Regions from separate parts of the Geobacter sp. genome, predicted to be linked through region 2. Evidence: riboswitches for the same ligand, from Rfam matches in the RefSeq annotation. Region 2 holds a riboswitch; each other region holds the start of a gene.
The links. Region 2 has a riboswitch for molybdenum cofactor ahead of RCH91_RS15350 (aldehyde ferredoxin oxidoreductase N-terminal domain-containing protein). Riboswitches for the same ligand answer to the same signal wherever they lie in the genome.
Positions count from the first base shown of each region.

Region 1: linked by a shared signal. The riboswitch ahead of RCH91_RS20190 (aldehyde ferredoxin oxidoreductase C-terminal domain-containing protein) and the one ahead of RCH91_RS15350 (aldehyde ferredoxin oxidoreductase N-terminal domain-containing protein) in region 2 are both predicted to bind molybdenum cofactor.
Region 3: linked by a shared signal. The riboswitch ahead of RCH91_RS04195 (molybdenum cofactor biosynthesis protein MoaE) and the one ahead of RCH91_RS15350 (aldehyde ferredoxin oxidoreductase N-terminal domain-containing protein) in region 2 are both predicted to bind molybdenum cofactor.

Region 1 covers NZ_JAUQXO010000087.1:11,211-14,480, forward strand. The annotation lists gene RCH91_RS20180 (electron transfer flavoprotein subunit beta) at 1-43, shown strand, start outside; gene mftF (mycofactocin biosynthesis glycosyltransferase MftF) at 40-1,473, shown strand; molybdenum cofactor riboswitch at 1,483-1,605, shown strand; gene RCH91_RS20190 (aldehyde ferredoxin oxidoreductase C-terminal domain-containing protein) at 1,643-3,270, shown strand, end outside.
Region 2 covers NZ_JAUQXO010000065.1:39,556-42,825, forward strand. The annotation lists gene RCH91_RS15345 (VWA domain-containing protein) at 1-1,076, shown strand, start outside; molybdenum cofactor riboswitch at 1,173-1,294, shown strand; gene RCH91_RS15350 (aldehyde ferredoxin oxidoreductase N-terminal domain-containing protein) at 1,663-3,270, shown strand, end outside.
Region 3 covers NZ_JAUQXO010000019.1:10,678-13,947, forward strand. The annotation lists gene RCH91_RS04180 (aldehyde ferredoxin oxidoreductase family protein) at 1-129, shown strand, start outside; gene RCH91_RS04185 (MoaD/ThiS family protein) at 234-458, shown strand; gene RCH91_RS04190 (HesA/MoeB/ThiF family protein) at 463-1,305, shown strand; molybdenum cofactor riboswitch at 1,372-1,490, shown strand; gene RCH91_RS04195 (molybdenum cofactor biosynthesis protein MoaE) at 1,566-1,949, shown strand; gene RCH91_RS04200 (porin) at 2,024-3,270, shown strand, end outside.

The DNA.
Region 1 (3,270 bases), on a different contig from region 2:
GATTTTTCGCGAAGAGGGAATCGCACCGGAGGCAGCGTCATGATCTATCGCCTGTCGCGGCATGTGGAACTGATGGAACGGGGGGGTGAAAACTTTCTCGTAACAAAGACTCCCCTCTGCGTCCTTCGCCTGAACCGTTCCCTGACGGAACTCGTCAGGCGCGGGATGGAGGGTCCCCTGTCCGCCGCGACCGCCGCCGAGGCCGACGTCCTCGAGCACCTGGCGGCAAAGGGCTTCATGGAGCGGCTCCGGAATGCACCGGAACAACCGTCGGCGCTTCCCACCGTCAGTGTAGTCATCCCCGTCAAGGACCGGGCGGAGGAGCTCAAACGCTGCCTTGCTTCACTCGCCACCCTCACCTATCCCCGGGAGAAGCTCCAGATAATTGTGGTGGACGACGGGAGCAGCGACGACTCTGCAGAGGTGGCGCGGCAGGCCGGAGCCCGGGTGGTCTCGTCGGGGGGTACGGGCCGGGGACCGGCGGCGGCCCGCAATGTGGGGGCGGCGGCCGCCCGGGGTGATATCCTCGCCTTCATCGATTCCGACTGCACCGCCTCCAGGGAGTGGCTCGCGGAGCTGATTCCGGCCTTCGACGATCATCGGACGGCGGCCGTGGGGGGACTGGTGGACGGCATGTGCACCGAATCGACCGTGGACCGCTACGAGGCGGTCATGTCCAGCCTCTCCCTCGGCTCCCGGGAGCGCACGGGAAGCGGCGGAGACGACACCTTCTACCTGCCGAGCTGCAACCTCCTGGTTCGCCGCCTCACGTTCCGCAGCGTGGACGGCTTCGACGACACCATGCACGTGGGCGAAGACGTGGACCTGACCTGGCGTCTGCGGGACGAGGGGTGGACCATCGCCTACCTGCCGGCGGGAAGGGTCCTGCACGAGCACCGGAGCACGCTTCGCTCGTTCATGTCCCGCCGCTTCGATTACGGCACCTCCGAGGGGATGCTCCAGATCCTCCATCCCCACCGCCGCAAGCGGATGGTCGTTCCGCCGCTCCTGGCCCTGCTCCTTGCCCTCTGCGTCATGGCTCCGTTCACCGGGGGGTGGACACTCCTCATGGCCGCGGGGGTCCTGGCGGTGGACGCAACGGTCGTGCGGGTGCGGTTCGCCCGCCGGAAGCTGCCCGTCGGGCTTCCTGCCCTGGTGTCCGGCCGGCTGCGAGCCCTGGGGAGCCTCGTCTACTATCTCAGCTACCACCTGATTCGCTACTACGCCATCCCCCTCCTGGCCCTCTCCCTGTTCTTCCCGCTCTTCGGCCTGGTGGCCATCGGTGTTCTGGGGTGCGCGGCAAAGGTGGATCACGGGATCAAGAAGCCGCGGCTGTCATTCATTCGCTTCACCGGCATCTACCTGTTGGAGCAGGTCGCCTACGGGGCCGGGGTCTTCTGGGGATGCCTGAGCAGACGGTGTTTCGCTTCCTACCGGGTGGTGATTCTCCGGCAGATGGAAGCGGCCGGCTAGAAAAGATACATAGTACACTTTCTCCGAGCCTGCCTTCCTGCGGGGATGATGGTTGTCCCATGGTGTCAGGCCACTGGGTTTTGCCGGAAACGGCAAAGCCTCCCTTTGGAAAGGAGAATTATCGTGGCTGAAGACCACACAATCCAGGAAAAGGGAAAGGAGTAAACGCATGGACAAGATTGCTCGGATCAACATGGGAGCAGCGGGTGGCCCCACGGTAACAGTGGAAGGGCTCGGCGAGTATGCCGGGCTCGGCGGGCGGGCGATGACATCGCTGGTCGTTGCCAAGGAAGTGCACCCCCTCTGCCATCCGCTGGGGGCAGAGAACAAGCTGGTGATCGCTCCCGGCATGCTGAGCGGCACCACCGGCTCCATGACCGGCCGGCTGTCGGTGGGGTGCAAGAGCCCCCTCACCGGCACCATCAAGGAGTCCAACGCCGGGGGCCAGGCCGCCCAGGTGCTGGCGCGGCTCGGCTACGCCGCGGTCATCCTCGAAGGGAAGCCCGAGGGTGACGACCTCTACAAGATCCTCATCAACAAGGACGGCATCCAGGTCATCGTCGACAACAGCCTGAAGGAGCTGGACAACTACCCTGTCATCGAGAAACTGCGGAAGGAGTATGGGGACAAGGTCGCCTACATGTCCATCGGCACCGCCGGTGAGAGAAAGCTCCTGGCGGCTTCCATCGCCTGCACCGACCCTGAGCTCCGTCCGACCCGCCACTGCGGCCGCGGCGGCGTTGGGGCGGTCATGGGCGCCAAGCGGGTCAAGGCGATCATCCTTGACGACGCGGGGATGAAGATGCGCCCGCCGAAGGATCCCGAGAAGTACCGGGACGCCAACCGGAAGTTCGTGGAGGGGCTGCGCAAGCACCCGGTCACCGGCGAGGGGCTCCCGGCCTACGGCACCAACGTGCTGACCAACGTCCTCAACGAGGCGGGGGGCTACCCCACTTACAACTTCAAAACAGGGCAATACGCCGGCGCCGCCAACATCAGCGGCGAGGCCCAGGCGGAACTGGAAGTGAAGCGGGGCGGTACCGCCACCCACGGCTGCCACCGGGGCTGCGTAATTCAGTGTTCCGGCATCTATAACGACAAGGACGGCCACTACCTCACCAAGCAGCCTGAATACGAGACGGTCTGGTCCCATGGCGGGCACTGCGGCATCGACGACCTGGACACCATCGCCCGCCTCGACTTCATGGACGACAATATCGGCGTCGACACCATCGAGATGGGGGTCACCATCGGGGTGGCCATGGATGCGGGAGTCATTCAGTTCGGTGACCGCGAGGGGGCCATCCGGCTCATGGAGGAGGTCGGCAAGGGGACACCGCTGGGGCGCATCCTCGGCAGCGGCGCCGCCGTAACCGGCAAGGTGTTCGGCGTGGAGCGGGTGCCGGTGGTCAAGGACCAGGCGCTCCCCGCCTACGACCCCCGCCCCATCCAGGGGATCGGCGTCACCTATGCCACGAGCACCCAGGGTGCCGATCACACCGCGGGCTACGCCATTGCCACCAACATCCTCAAGGTGGGCGGCGACGTGGATCCGTTAAAGACCGAGGGGCAGATCGAGCTGTCGCGCAATCTGCAGATCGCCACCGCCGCCATCGACTCCACCGGCATGTGCCTCTTCATCGCCTTTGCCATCATGGACCAGCCGGAGACCTTCCAGGCGCTCCTCGACATGCTCGGCTCGTTCCACGGCATCACCATGACCGGCGATGACGTGGTAGCCCTCGGCAAAAAAGTCCTCTCAGCCGAGCGGGACTTCAACACCCGGGCCGGCTTCAG
Region 2 (3,270 bases):
ACAACCAGAGCCTCGATGACTTCTATTACCTTTCCCGCAGCCTGCTCGTGAAGGACGTCGCCCACTATGATGCCTTTGACCAGGCCTTTGCCTATTGTTTCAAGGATGCACCATTGCCCGAGGACCTGGCGACCAAGGATAAGATTCTGGAGTGGCTCCAGGGTCAGCTGGCGCCGCTTCGGCTCTCCGCCGAAGAGATAGAAAAGATGAAGTCGCTCAGTCTGGATGAGCTGCTGCGTGAGCTGGAGAAAAGGCTCAAGGAACAGGATGAAGCCCATCACGGAGGCCGGAAGTGGATCGGCACAGGGGGAACGAGTCCGTTCGGTTTCAATGGCAGCCATCCGTCCGGCATCTCCTTCGCTTCGGAGCGAGGCAGCGGTAGTGCCGCATTGCAGGCATTTGCCCGCCGGTACCGCAACCTGCGCAGCGACCTGACGCTCGATGTGCGCCAGATCAGCGTGGCCCTGAAGCGCCTGCGGGATCTGAAGGATTCCGGAGCCGAAGAGGCTCTGGATCTGGGGGGCACCATCGACAAGACCTGCAGGAACGCCGGGGAGATCGACCTGGTCTTTGCCCGGGAGCGGGAGAACAATGTCCGGCTTCTGCTGGTGATGGATTCGGGTGGCTCCATGGAGCCTTTCCGCGCCCTCTCCGAACGTCTCTTTTCCGCGGCCAACAAGCTCAACCACTTCAAGGATTTCCGCGCCTTCTATTTTCACAACTGCGTGTACGAAAAGCTCTATGCCGACCTGGAAACCGACGAGTTCGTTCCCACGGCCGATGTCCTCCGCGAGTACGGCAAGAACTACCGTCTCATCGTGGTTGGCGATGCCGCCATGGCGCCCTATGAACTGTTTTACCACTCCGGCTCGCTGGAGCATTTTCATGGGAACACGACCAAGGGGATCGAATGGCTCCGGCAGACCGCCGAGGCCTTTCCCCAGCGGGCCTGGATGAACCCCCTGCCGGAGAATACCTGGACCCACTACGAGACCGTTCCAGCGGTGGGAGGGCTCTTCCCCATGTTCCCCCTGACCTTGGAAGGATTGGGGCGAGCCGTGCGGCATCTGCTGTAACGGCAGGACTATCGTTGTACTACGCGACCAGATCCTTCATCCTCCAGGGATTTTTTTCTTGACAAAAAATGGTAATGTAGTACTTATTTACTACAAATAGACAACAGTCTCCGAGCCGCGGCGCCTAACAGGGAAATCCCTCATGGCGGTCCGGCCTATGGGTACCGCTGGAAACGGCGCTGCCTTCCTTATGCAAAGGGGACCCAACGGCCCGGAGTCATGTCCGGGACGTCAAGGGGCCTTTCTATCCAGAGAGAGCCCTTTTTGTTTTCCGGTGATTGATTAGCCGAGGGGCGAAGGGAGGACCAGACGAACGTATTCGCCAGATTAATGCAGGGGGGGTATCAGATTAACTAAACACGTATAGGGAGGGGATAACCATGAGACGCGAAGAGGCTGGATGTTATTTGGAAATTAACGTGGCGACGGGAAACATTGAACGGGTAGCAACCGACCCCAAGCAGATGGAGCTTCTTGGGAACCGGGGCCGCAGCGTCAAGGAGGTGTGCGGAGGCTTTTGCCAGCATTCACTGCAGACGTGCCTCAGGATAGCAGACTAAATGAGAGAGGGGAGAGAGGGGTAAACATGAGATACGCAGAGGCAGGATATTATTTAGAAGTGGACTTGGCGACGGGAAACATTGAACGGGTAGCAACCGATCCCAAGTTGATGGAGCTTCATCTTGGGGGGCTGGGGACCAGCGTCAAGGAACACTGGGACAGGGTTCCCCCAGAGGTCAAGGCCTTTGATCCCGAGAATCTGCTCATATTCAGTACCGGGTTATTAAACGGTACGCCGGTGTTCAGTGCCAATCGTACCGTCATCTCCTTTGTTTCTCCCCAGTCGGGCACGTTGGCCTATCCCATGATGGGGGGATTTTTCGCGGCGGAAATGAAGTATGCCGGTTATGACAAGATAATCTTCAAGAACAAGTCCCCTGACTGGGTCTATCTGTGGGTTAACAATGGCAAGGTGGAGATACGTGATGCCACGCATTTGCAGGGAAAAGGCGCTGTTGAAACCCAGGAACTCATTCGAAAAGAACTGAATCAGCCGAAAGCCCAGATAGCTGCCATCGGGCTGGCCGGTGAGAACCGGGTTTTCACGGCTTCCATCGAACAGTCAAGATCGAGCGCCAGCAGACTCGGGGGCGGCGCCGTAATGGGGGACAAAAAGATAAAGGCGGTAGCTATTCGTGGCACAGGCGATGTTTTCCTTGCTCGACCGGAAGAGTTTATGAAGCATCTGAACGATGTGACCAACTATATAAACTTCCGGAACACCAACCCCATCAAGGATGTTATGACCATTATGTCCGGGATCGGCTCTCCCCAGGAGATGAAGCATACCGATGAGAAGTGGCACACCGAAAATTTCGCGTGGGGCAATGCCCGCACCCGGAGAAGGGATTTCTGGACCGATGAAATCGATGCCTCCTGGACAAAGTCGCAACATGGTGCGGTAAAGCGGCTGATAAGCTGCTTTAACTGTCCGCAGCATTGCGGCGGATTGATTTCCCACAAGGATACTCCACGGTACATGGCGAAATGCTTCGGGAAACTTACCTATGCCATGGCGGCGTATGTCGATGACCTGGATTTTTCCTGGGAAATCCTGCAACGGGCTACGGAGTACGGGGTCGATTCCTTCTCAACCCCGCAAATCCTGGCCTTCGCTGTCGAACTCTATGAAGCCGGCATTCTTACCGACAAAGACTTCGCGGGATGTCCGTCCGATAAGGCGGGTCGATTCTTCTGGTTGCTCGACAGGGTTGTGCGGCGGGAAGGTATCGGCGATGTGCTGGCTGACGGCGTCTATTTTGCGGCCCGTAAGATCGGCAATGGCGCGGAAGAATTCGATCACAACACCATCAAGAAACATGAGCAGCTCCCCATCAAGCTGGGTACGCTGGACCCACTCTATTTCCTCATGTATTCCACGAACGAGAAGATAAGTATTACGCAGATGGAAGGTCAATGGCCCCAGTCGGCATTTCCCACGATGGAGCAGCGGGAGGAGTTTGTCAGGGATTGGCCCCAGCTTCCCGATGAAAAGTTCAAGCAATATCTGCTGGACTGGGAACCACGAGGAGAAAAAGCGATCCCGTATTATCCGACCCCTGACATAGCCTCTGAAATTGTGGATTGGATGGAGATGATGCACAACATTGATGATGCCTGCGGCATGTGCTGC
Region 3 (3,270 bases), on a different contig from region 2:
AACATCGAGGCAGGGTTCACCAAGGAGCATGACCGCCTCCCCGAGTTTTTCAAGACCGAACCGGTGGCGCCCCACAACGCCGTCTGGGATTTCAGCGACGCGGAGATTGACGAATTCTGGAACTTCTAGCCGATGCTTCGCAAAGCGGAATACATATGAAATACGGGCGCGGGCACCATCAGTGTCCGCGCCCGCCGAGCACATCAGGCCGCCTGGCCGTCGGGGGAAATGCAATGGAGATCACCGTAAAACTGTTCGCCATGTTCCGGGTAGGGCGCTTTGCCGCGGTAACGAAAAGGTACGACCCGGGGGCCACCCCCGCAAACATCGCCAGTGAGTTGAAAATCCCGGAAAAGGAAGTCGGGATTGTGCTGGTCAACAGCCGGCACGCCACGCTGGATCACCGGCTGTTGGACGGTGACACCCTGTCCCTGTTCCCGCTCGTGGGCGGAGGATAGCGTTATGGAATTGCGCATGTTCCTGCAGAGGCACGCCCTGGGAGACGTCATTCCCTGGGCGGTTCAGACTGACGCGGCAGAGCGGTACGACCTCACCATCGGGGAGGCGGAGGAAACCATCCTCCAACTGGGGCTGATGCCCGCCCGCTACCAGCGCAATCGCCAGACCATCACCGTCGGCATGCAGCTGCGTCTCTTCCGGAGCAGAGTCGTGGTCATCGGGAGCGGCGGTCTCGGGGGGTATATCATAGAGGAACTGGCCCGGCTGGGTGTTGGACATCTGGTGGTCGTTGACCCCGACATCTTCGAGGAGCACAACCTGAACCGCCAGATACTCTCCTCCCCCGCCCACCTGGGGGCACCGAAGGTGGCGGTGGCGGCAGCACGGGTCAGAGAGATCAATCCGGCCGTGACCATCACGCCAATCCAGGACGCATTTTCAGCGACCAACGGCCGGAAGATGCTTGAAGGGGCCGATGCCGTGGTGGACGGGCTGGACAGCATAACCACCCGGCTGGAACTGGTGGAACTATGCCGGGAGATGGCAATCCCTGTGGTGCATGGCGCCATTGGCGGCTGGTACGGACAGGTGGCCACCCAACTCCCCGGCGAAGACATCTCGCCCTACATCTTCGGCCGATGGGCAGAGCCGAAAGGGGTTGAAACGCGGCTCGGCAACCCTTCCTTCACCCCTGCCGTAGTGGCCAGCCTCCAGGTGGCCGAGACCTGCAAGGTCCTCCTCGGCGAGGGAGAATCCCTGCGTCAGCGGATGCTCTTCGTGAACCTCCTCGACATGGAGTTCGAGGAAGTGCGGATCGAGCCCCCCCTGGCGGCGGTCGGAGAGTAGCGGAGACCCGCTCCGCCATAAGGAAAAAGTTGACAGGTCGGCCTGTTGCATGCGAGATTACTGAAAATTCGACACCCTCTCCGAGCCGCAGCGCCTACCAGGTCCAGACCTCACGGCGCCCGGCCAACGGGTTCCGCTGGAAACGGCGGCGCCTCCCTTTTGAAAAGGAGATCCCCGGTTGCCATGCGTCCCAGGGCCTCTTTCCATTCAGGAAGGGGGCCTTTTTCGTTGTATCCGCCGACAGGACGAGGAGCCATTTCATGGTCGTCATCACCGATACCCCCATCGACCCGTCAACGACATACGGGCTCATCTCGAACAAGACCGCCGGTTCGGTTGTCCTGCACTACGCCGTGGTGAAGAAGGACGGCGGATCAGGCGCACCGACGGACTCCATCGAATACCGGTTCGAGGAAGGTGCCGAGGAAGAGCTTGACGCCATCGTCGCCGAGCTCCTTCTGAAGTGGAAGCTGGAGGATGTACTCCTGGTCCGAAGGGAGGGGTGCCTGCACGTCGGCGATATCATCTCGCTGGTGGCCGCCAGCTCCCCCAACAGCGAGGACGCCTTTGCCGCCTGCCGCCACGGCATTGCCCGCTTGAAGAAAATGACCACCGTCTGCAAACGGGAACGCCTCGCGGAATAGGAACTGGCACTAACAATTTGAAATCGGTCATCATGGGGCATGCCCCGTTGCAATTCAATCTGAAGGAGGCAATCATGGACGGAAGGACCATTGCAGCAGCACTTCTTTTCACCGGCGCGATGGCGGCTCAGGGAGTGGAAGCCAAGACCCTTGAGGATGTTTTGAAGGAAAAGGGGGTGATCACCGAGGAGGACTACAAGGAGGTGACGAAGAGCAAGCCGGTGAACTTCAAGGTCGGCAACGGTATCAGCCTGACCTCGCCGGATGAGAAATTTCAACTTAACATCGGTGGTCAGATCCAGACCCGGTATAGTTATCTGGACAAGGATAACGACAACGATAGCAGCTCAGGCAGCGCACAGAACACCAGCAGGTTCGAGATAAAAAGGGCCAAGCTTCTGCTGGGGGGCTATGCCTTTACCAAGGACGTGACCTACAAGCTGGACATGAACTTCATCAATATCAGCAGCGGCACGACAAAAAATGGGGGGCTGCTCGAGTCGGTCTGGCTCAATTATCGCCTTATGGACGAGGTGCAGTTCCGGTTCGGGCAGAACAAGGTCCAGTTCGGCCGGCAGTGGATCACGTCCACCGCCAACAACCAGTTCGTGGACAGTTCCCCGGTAACGACGGCGTTTGCGCCCGGATACGACACGGGAATCGAAATACACGGCAAGGTCGCCAAAGGTCTCTTCGCCTATAGCCTCGGAGGATATGGCGGTGTGGGCCAGAATACTTTCCGGTCGACCAGCGACAACGCCTTCAACGTACGTCTTGCGCTCAACCCTCTTGGAGAGATGGCGTATTCCGAGGCCGATCTGGAGAACAGCGAAAAACCGCTTCTTTCCATCGGCGCCAACTATTATTTCAATACCCTCAGCGGCACCACAGGTAGCGGCACGAGTGGCCTGGAATCCAACAACGTAAACTTCGCCAAAACCATAAGCAGCTCCGACCCGCTTTCCGCGCCGGGCTGGTTCGGAATGGGCAACTCCTCAGGGGTCATAACGACAGCAGCACAACGAATCAATAATGTGAAAGAATCTGTTGACTTCCATACCGCGGGCTTCGATGCAGCCTTCAAGTGGCATGGCCTGTCGCTCCAGGGTGAATACATGTTCGGTCAGGCCGACGGGTCGAAGAGCAATAACACCGTTCGCGCCCATGGCTATTATGCCCAGGCCGGTTACTTCGTGATCCCGAAACACCTGGAACTTGCGGCCCGCTACTCCTATATCGATCCGAACCGGGACGTGAGCAACGACCTCTGGGTTGAGACTACCGGGGCAGTGTCCTGGTATTTCATTGGTCACAACCTGAA